DNA from 2 places in the Flexivirga aerilata genome. Region 2 is predicted to be linked to the other one. Evidence: riboswitches for the same ligand, from Rfam matches in the RefSeq annotation. Region 2 holds a riboswitch; the other holds the start of a gene.
What was found. A riboswitch is a leader RNA that binds a small molecule or an ion and turns the genes downstream of it on or off. The one in region 2 is predicted to bind cobalamin.
Positions count from the first base shown of each region.

Region 1: it holds a riboswitch for cobalamin, as region 2 does, so the genes downstream of both, HJ588_RS04475 (ABC transporter substrate-binding protein) here and HJ588_RS14250 (CbtB domain-containing protein) in region 2, are expected to answer to the same signal.

Region 1 is NZ_JABENB010000001.1:942,330-946,735, forward strand. Features, by position in the region: gene HJ588_RS04470 (FecCD family ABC transporter permease) at 1-920, opposite strand, end outside; gene HJ588_RS04475 (ABC transporter substrate-binding protein) at 917-1,930, opposite strand; cobalamin riboswitch at 1,971-2,147, opposite strand; gene HJ588_RS04480 (hypothetical protein) at 2,263-2,730, shown strand; gene HJ588_RS04485 (hypothetical protein) at 2,693-3,361, opposite strand; gene HJ588_RS04490 (ATP-dependent helicase) at 3,499-4,406, opposite strand, start outside.
Region 2 is NZ_JABENB010000002.1:506,429-510,834, reverse strand. Features, by position in the region: gene HJ588_RS14260 (DedA family protein) at 1-556, opposite strand, end outside; gene HJ588_RS14255 (cobalt-precorrin-6A reductase) at 647-1,390, opposite strand; cobalamin riboswitch at 1,411-1,543, shown strand; gene HJ588_RS14250 (CbtB domain-containing protein) at 1,580-1,810, shown strand; gene HJ588_RS14245 (CbtA family protein) at 1,821-2,738, shown strand; gene HJ588_RS14240 ((2Fe-2S)-binding protein) at 2,813-3,385, shown strand; gene HJ588_RS14235 (helix-turn-helix domain-containing protein) at 3,331-3,612, opposite strand; gene HJ588_RS19815 (winged helix-turn-helix transcriptional regulator) at 3,585-3,770, shown strand; gene HJ588_RS14225 (alcohol dehydrogenase catalytic domain-containing protein) at 3,778-4,406, opposite strand, start outside.

The DNA.
Region 1 (4,406 bases), on a different contig from region 2:
CAGATCGCCGAGGCGGGCAACAGGATGCGATGTCCTGGCCCGGTGACCAGCCGCACCACATGCGGCACGACGAGGCCGACGAACCCGATCGGCCCGACGACCGCCACCGTGGCGGCCGTCATGAGTGCCGTGCCGGTCAGCAGGATCCAGCGGATCGTTGTGACGTTGACCCCGAGCGAGCGCGCCGACACCTCCCCGAAGGCGAAGGCGTCGAGTGCCGGAGCGCACAGCCCGAGACCGATCATCGCCGCCACGAGCAACGCCACCAGAAAGACGGCGTCACCGCCGCGCACCCCGGCGAACGACCCCAGCGTCCAGTCGAGCACCGCCCGTGCGCCATCCCGCGGGCCGAGCACGATGACGATGAAAGACGTTGCGGCACTGCACAATTGGCCGACCGCGACGCCAGCCAGGATCGTCCGCCCGGGTGGCAGTTGTCCCGACCTGCCGGTGGCGAGGGCCAGCACCAGCACGAGTGCGACGAGCGCCCCGACAAAAGCCGTGCCGGCCACGCCATAGCGGGACGGGATGCCCGGCAGCGTCCAGCCGAGGATCAACGCCGACACCGCTCCCACCGCGGCGCCGCTGGAGACCCCGAAGAGATAGGGGTCGGCCAGGTCGTTGCGGGTCAGCGACTGCAGCACGCAACCGCACTGCGCCAGCGCCGCACCCACCGCCATCGCCGCGACGATCCGCGGCAGCCGCAGCTGCCAGACGATCTCGTCGTCCATCGGGGTCACACCCGCGCCGCCGATCAGCTGCATCCGCCGGGCAACCACCTCGAGCACCTGGCCGGCGGGGACGTGCACCGGCCCGGTGCCCAACGCGATCACCGCGCTTGCCAGCACCGCCGCCACGCCGACGGTCAGGACCAGCAGCCGGAGCGCGGTCGACGGCGCCCGGCATCCCGCCGTCGTCACGTCGCCGGCAGTGCGGTGAGCTGGTCGGAGACGGCCTTCGCGCCGTCGACGAGCCGCACCCCGGGCGTGGTCTCGCTGAACGGCAGCACCACGAAACGGTTGCGCTTGACCGCCGTCAGCTTGCGCAGCACCGGGTCGGCGCGCAGATACTTCTTCTTCGCGTCCGCGGTGCTCCACGATGCGTCGGCGAGCACGATCACGTCCGGGTCGGCGGCGACGACCTTCTCCCAGGACCCGTCCGCCCAGCCGCCCGGCAGCCCCGCAAAGACGTTGCGCGCACCCACCGCGTCCATCACCAGTTGCGGCCCGCCCTTGCCGGCACCGACGAACGGCGTCTTCTCACCGGAGTCATACCAGAGCACCGTCGTGCCCTTGCCCGCAGCCGTCGAGCGGACCGTGGCGAGCTCGGACCGTTGCGCGTCGACAACACCCTCTGCTTTGTCACGTATGCCGAAAACGCTTCCCACGTCGGTGATTTCGCGCCAGGCACTGTCGAAGGTCGGCGCCGCTGCCGGCGTCCCCTTGGGGCAACCGAACGGGCTCAGGTAGCTGCCGATCCGCTTGCCAGCCAGCTCCGCCCGCGTGCCGATTGCCTTGGCGTCGAACGCGCTTGCGTAGGCGGCATACGCGAAGTCCGGCTTGGCCGCGACGAACTGCTCCTTGGTCGGATACTCCTTCGCCAGCACCGGCACCGACCGGTATGCCGCGGCGTACTTCGCGGACACCTCGTCGTCGAGGTAGGCGGTGCCCGCCATCCGGTCCTGCAGGCCGAGCGCGAGCGCGACCTCGGTCGCGCCCTGATTGAGCGTGACGAGCCGACGCGGAGGAGCCTCGACCGTGACCCGCACGCCGCAGTTGGTCAGGGTCACCGGCGAGAACGCCGTCGACGCGGAACCGGTCGCCGCAGAGCCCGCGCCGGGCCCGCCGCCGGACGGGGCATCGGCGCACGCGCCGAGCAGGAGGGACGTGGCGGCGGCAGCCGCGGGGAGGCCGATCCGACGTGGGCGCATGGCGCAAATCGCTTTCATCAGGGGCCGAACGCGAGGCCCACAGGTGTGTCCGGCACCGGCAGGTCTTCGGGCTCGGGTTCGTCCGAGCGTGGCGCCTTCCCGGGTCGGAACCCAGTGGCGTCGTGCCACGCTCGTCACCCCTACCGCTGCGCGTCAGCTCCGGATTCGGACCGGATTCCCTTGCATCGGTGATGCGACCAGTGTCGAGTGGGGAGTGCCCCACGGCGCCGATCGTAACCGAGGCCCGATCGGCGTCCCCGCACCGATGCGACTGCGGCAGACTGGGCACCGCACCGACGAGACAGCGAGACAGCGAGACAGAAGGAGTCGACATGTCCGACGCGACGATGGACGAGGCGGCCAAGCAGCAGGTCAAGGACGCGCTCGTGCGGCACCTAAAGGGTGAGCTCGACGCCTCGCAGACCGCGGTGTCCACCGAGCAGCGCACCGCCCAGGTCGACCCGGACGACTCGCACTCGGTCGACGACACCGCACAACTGGACGAGGCCGGTGACAAGAACGCCATCTTCGAGCAGGTGGCCGACACCGAGCGCTCGGACGTCGCGACCGCGGAGAGCCTGGACTTCTCGGTGACCGACGTCGTGCGGCCCGGCGCGATCGTCGGGTTCGGCGGCGACCGTTACGTCGTCGGTGTCGTCACCGACGCGTTCGACGCCAACGGCCTGAGCTACGAAGGCATTTCGCAGGACTCTCCGGTGTATGCCGAGATCGACGGCAAGCGCGCCGGCGACACGTTCACCATCAACGACCGGCAAGCACGGATCGACTTCCTGGCCTGACCACGGCCCGCTGCCGCACCATCGCGACGCTCACCGCCAGCGTCCACAGGCTCCACACCAGCCCCATCGTCGCGGTGGTGCCCCAGCCCTGCGCGCTGTAGAAGTCGGCGGCGTTGTCGCCGAAGTAGACCGCGGGCAGGAACGCCAGGTTGACCGCCGCCAGCACGATCGCCGACCGGCCGACCCATCGCGGCAGCAGCTGCGACCGGGAGAGTATGACGGCGAACGCGATCAGGAAGGCCGCCATCAGCAGCCGGGAGACGCCGCCCTGCAGGAGATACTGCGCCGGCGCATAGGGGCCCTCCGTGGTGGTGTCGATGTCCTGCCGGGTGGCGATGGCGGCGCCGACCTCCATGGACTGCGGCACGAAAACCACCACCGCCCAAGCGAGCCCAGTCAGCTGCATGACATTGGCCGGCCAGTCGAGAGCCGGCGCGTGGCGTCCGATCCAGCTGCGCAGCCCGGTGAAGAAGACGATGTAGAACGTGCACCCGACGATGCCGATCAGGCTCCGCGTGAGGATGTTGGCGTCGGGCGGGGCGCCGTCATACAGGAAATAGAGGGGGACCTGGAGCACGATCAGCGCGCTCGCGATCAGGCCGAAGATGCCGACGTTCCGGTGGGTTGCCATGACTGTGACTCCACTCAATCGTGAGGTTTTGCACCGTGATTGAGGCTATGAGTCAGCTGTGGCCGGCACAGTGGGCTCAGGCCGTGGCTTCCGGCAGCCACGAGGTGGAGCTAACTCCCTTGTGCAGGATCGGGTGGTCAGCCGAACAGCTCGTCCATCGACGGCACCGTGACGGGGGTGGCGGATCTGCTGGCGGCACAGTCAATGTCACTGTCGATGCCGATGTCAGTGTCGATGTCGACCGGCGCCGCAGGGCGCGTCACGTCGACCCGGTCGGCGACGGCCAGCACCTCCGGGGTCAGGAAGCGGCTGGGCTTGGCGAGCACGTGCCGGGCGTGGAAGCTCGTCGGGTGGGTGGGCAGCCGGCCCGGCGAGTAGACGTGCAGGGTGTCGCGGGCGCGGGTCACCGCGACATAGAACAGTCGCTCCTCCTCGGCGAGGCCCGCGTCGGAGGTCAGCGCCATGTCGGACGGGATGGCCCCGTCGGACGCCCGGATCAGGTGCACCGCCGACCACTCCAGCCCCTTGGCCGAATGAATGGTCGACAGGGTCAGGTAGTCCTCGTCGAGGTAGGGCTGCTTGGCCCAGTCGCCGGCGACGTTGGCCGGGTCGATCGTGGCGTCGGCGATGAAGGCGCGCAGATCACTCCCGCCGGCCGCGGACTCCACGAGGCGCTCGATGTCGGCCGACCGGCGTGACCAGTCGGCGTAGTGCACCCGCAGCAACGGCAGCACCGCGGCGTGACACGCCTCGACCACGGCTGCCGTCGCGTCGGCGGACTGAGCCGTGCGCAACTGGTCCAGGGTCGCGGCCAGCCCGGGGCGGGCCTTGTCCGAGGCGGTGCGCAATGCCTCGTCATACCTGCCCTCGTCGGTGCCGGATAGGATGCCGGCCAGCGTGCGCGCTCCGGCCTTGCCGATCGCTCGGTGGCGGGTCAGCAGGCGATACCACGACACCTCGTCGGCGGGGTTGAGCGCGAGCCGGAAAGCGGCGAGCACGTCGCGCACATGGGCGGTTTCGAGGTATCCGATCCCGCCGTACTTCA
Region 2 (4,406 bases):
GCAGGCCGATGCTGAGCGCGATCGCGATGCCGACGCCCGCGGCCAGCAGCGGGTTGTCGCCGAGCAACCGGCCGGCCAGCGCCCCGACGAGCACCGACCAGCCCGACCAGGCGGCGCACCCGATCGCGGCGTAGGTCAGAAACCGGCGTGCCCGCATGCCCGTGGCGCCCGCCGTCATCATCACCGCGATGCGCCCGACCGGGATGTAGCGCGCAGTGAAGATCAGCAGGCCGCCTCGGCGCTCCAGCTCGCTGCCGGCCCAGGACAGGGCCTTTGCCACCCGCGGTTTGCGTTGCCAGGCAAAGCGATTGGTGCCGAGGCGGCGGCCGATCAGGTAGGCGGCCGTGTCGCCGAGCAGTGCACCGACCGCGCCGACGATGCCGAGCAGCCACAGGTTGACTCCGCCCGCCTCCCCGAGCGCGGCCAGCGCGACGATCGCCGACTCACTGGGCAGCGGCGGGATGAAGGCGTCGAGCGCCCCGAGCGCGCCGATGACGGCATACACCCACGGCTGCCCGGCGAGTTGCAGGATGAAGTCGTTGACGGCTTCGAGCACGGGTCGGTCCCCCTGGAACGGATCGGATGGCGTGCCTTCGACGGTACGAACGATCGACGTGACCCACATCGTGCCCAGGTCTGGTGTGTCCTACGACCCAGGGAGGAGTGCGACCGCGGCGGCAGCCGCCTCGGGACTGTCGACCGTGGTGACACCGGCCGCCTGCGCGGGGCGGCGCACGACGACGACCAGCACCCCGAGCTGCGCCGCGGCAGCCAGTTTGGCGGCGGTGTAACTGCCGCCGGAGTCCTTGGTCAGCAGCACGTCGATCCGGTGCTGCCGCATCAGCGCCACTTCCCCGGGTATGGCGTAGGGCCCGCGATCGTGCACGACCCGCCATGCGGTCGGCACCTCGACGTCGGGGTCCACGACGCGCAGCAGCACCTCCCGGCCGGCCCAGGCGGACGTGAAGAACGGCAGCGTCTGGCGCCCCGTCGTGAGGAACGGCCGCTGTCCCCATCGCTCGGCGATCTCGCGTGCCGCGTCGTAGTCGTCGGCCCAGTGCCAGGTGTGCGCGTCAGGGTGTTCGGCCCATCCGGGGCGCGCCAGCCTGATGAGCGCAATCCCGCTCTCAGCACAGGCTTTTCGGGCGTTCTCCCGCATCCCGGTGGCAAAGGGGTGGGTTGCGTCGACGACTGCCTCAATCCGGTGCTCCGTCAGGTAGTCGCGCATCCCGGTCACACCGCCGAAGCCACCGATCCGCACCTGCCCGACCGGCAGGCGCGGGGCAGTCACCCGGCCGGCGAGCGACGACGTCAGGTCGTGGCCCGCGGCATACAGGATCTCGGCGAGGGCCCGCGCCTCGGCTGTTCCGCCCAGCAGCAACACACGCACCCGCGAGAGACTACGCGGCGGGCGTCGCGGAGGGTGTAGCCTGGCGCCGCGTCACAGCATGAGGAAGCCGGTGAAAATCCGGCGCGGTTGCGCCACTGTGTGTCCGCCCACCCCGCGGATGAGTCAGACACTCGGCTGTGACGGACAACGATCCACGATCGGGACGCATCATCCCGGAGGAGTTGACCCATGAGCACCGTTTCCGTCGAGTCGCGCCAGCGACCGGCCACCCAGGTCTCGACCTACACGCTCAGTCAAGCAGGGCGGATCGCGCTGCTTGCGTTCACTGTCTTCGCGGCGCTGGTCGTCTACTACTTCATCGGCGTCGATCAGGGGATGACGTCGGTGTTCGGGAAGTCGACCGGCATCCATGAGTGGATGCACGACTCGCGGCATTTCCTCGGCTTTCCCTGCCACTGAGCCGTCAGTCATGGAAATCCGCGTCATCGGGCGCGGAGCCCTCGCCGGTCTCGTTGCCGGCATCCTGGGCTTCGTCTTCATGCGCATCTTCGCCGAACCGCTGATCGACCAGGCGGTGAGTTACGAGTCGAGCCGCGACGAGATGATCGCCGCACTGCGGCGAGCTGCGGGCCTGTCGGTGGAAACCGAAGGGCACGAGATGTTTTCGCGCACCACTCAGGAGACGTTCGGTGCGGCGACGGGGGTCGTCGGCATCTCCGTTGCGATGGGTGTGTTGGTCGCGGTGGGCTTCCTGGTGCTGCACGGCAAGGTGCACGTGCGGCCGCGCACGCTCGCCTGGCAGATCGCCGGCTTCGGTTTCCTCGGCATCTTCCTGCTGCCGTTCGTGAAGTATCCGGCGAGTCCACCGGCCGTCGGCCACGAGTTCACCATCCGCACCCGCGGCGTGCTCTACCTGTCGCTGGTGCTCGTGTCGCTCGTCCTGCTGGGACTGGCCGTCTTCGCGGCATACAAGCTGACGCCGCGACTCGGGGCACTGCGGGCCGTGCTGCTCGCCGGGCTTTGTTTCCTGGCGCTCTTCGGTGTGGCCCTTGCGCTCTTTCCGTCGGTCGGCGACCTGCCGGCAAACGTCGCCGTCGCGCACGACCTCGGATTTGCCCGGGCGGCAACGGAAACGCCGCAACCGATCACCAACACGTTCGACAAGACGGTCACGGTGGACGGCTTCAGCTACGCACCGGGTCAGATCGTCTTCCCTGGCTTCGACCCGGACGTCTTGTGGAAGTTCCGCTGGTATTCGCTCATCGAACAGGTCATCGTCTGGTCGGGGATCGCGTTTGTCTTCGGCGGGCTGATGGATCGCCTGCTGCTTCGCCGCGTAGGCGCCGATGCGGCGGGTGCCGTTGCGACTGAACGGATTTCGGCCTGACGTCGGCACTCGGCGACTACCTCGCCTTCGACCTGCACGAGGCGTCCGCGGCCCCGGATGGGTCGTGGAGTCGTATGACGCAACTGCTCTCCCCCGCGTGGTTGAGGCAGCGAGTGGACACCGTCCAACGGCTGCTGCGTCAGCCCGGCGGCGCACCCGTCGAACGGCGGGTGGCGGCCTCGACGGCGCACCTGGGCATCGTGGCGAAGCTGGTTGCCGCGCACATCGGCGCGCGGGCACTGGGGTGGCCTGGAGTCGTGCTGTCACCGGACCAGGTGTGGTGCCGGGAAACCGCGGATGGACCGTTGGCGTTCTCGTTCGCGGCTGCCACATACCCGCGAGATCCGTTGCAGGACAGTGTCATCGAGACTTTCACCACCGCCGTTTCCGGCAGCTTCGCGGTCAGCGAGCGGGTCCTGTGGGGCAACGTCGGTTCGGCCGCCAACAGCACGGTCACGCTGATGGGCATGGCGAGGCCCGACCTCGTGCCGGCCGCGACCGCCGAGGCCGATGCTGTCCTCGCGGATCCGCGCGTCGACGGCGGTGGCCTCCACAGCGGCCCCCGCTTCCGGCGGCGCAGCTGCTGCCTGATCTACCGCGCCGCGGGCACCCGCGAAGCCGTCTGCGGCGACTGCGTGCTCGGCTGAGTGCGGAACCGTCGGCGATACTCGGTAGGAGTGGTGTCGAGCCGCCGCCGGAAGGCCCGCACCAGAGTGTCGACCGTGCCGAGACCGCAGGCGCCCGCGATCCGGTCGAGCGTGTCGTCGGTTGTCTCCAGTCGGTTGCGGGCCGCCTCGACGCGCAGCGACTCGACATACGCGTGCGGCGTCTTGTCGCAGGGTGCCGGTGAGCGACGTCGCTTCCGGATGCGCACTGGTCCACAACACGGTCCGTTCACAGGAGGACGGCATCGTCACTCGGACGGTGTATGCCGAGGTGCCGCCGCGCGTCGAATACAGCCTCACCGACCTCGGGCGGAGCCTCGCCGACATCGTCGCCGCGATGGACGAGTGGGGTGCCCGCTACCGCTGACAGCGACTCACGGCTGCAGCACAACCTTGATGCAGCCGTCCTCCTTCTTCTGGAACATGTCGTACCCCTTGGCGGCATCGGCCAGCGGGAGGTGGTGGGTCGCGAGGCCCTCGACGTCGAAGACGTCCTCGTCGCGGCCGAGCACGTCGCGCAGTTCGTCGGTCCAGCGGCGCACGTTCGCCTGACCCATCCGCAGCGTGATCCCCTTGTCGAACATATCCATCAGCGGCATCGGGTCGACCATGCCGCCGTAGACGCCGCTGAGGGAGACGGTGCCGCCGCGGCGCACCGCGTCGAGCGCGGTGTAGAGCGCCTTCAACCGGTCGATTCCGGCCCGCTCCATGGCTTTTCGGGCGATGGCCTGCGGCATACGGGTCACTGCGGAGGTCGCGGTCTTGGCCAGTGGGTCGCCGTGTGCCTCCATGCCGACGGCGTCGATCACCCGGTCGGCTCCACGGCCACCGGTCAGTTGCCGGACGACATCGCCGACATCCTTGTCGCGGCGTATGTCGATCGTCTCGACCCCGTGCGCATCCGCCATCGCCAACCGCTCGTCGACGAGGTCCGCGCCGAAAACCCTTGCGGCGCCTTGCTGTTGAGCGGCTCGGGTGGCGAGTTGCCCCACCGGGCCGAGTC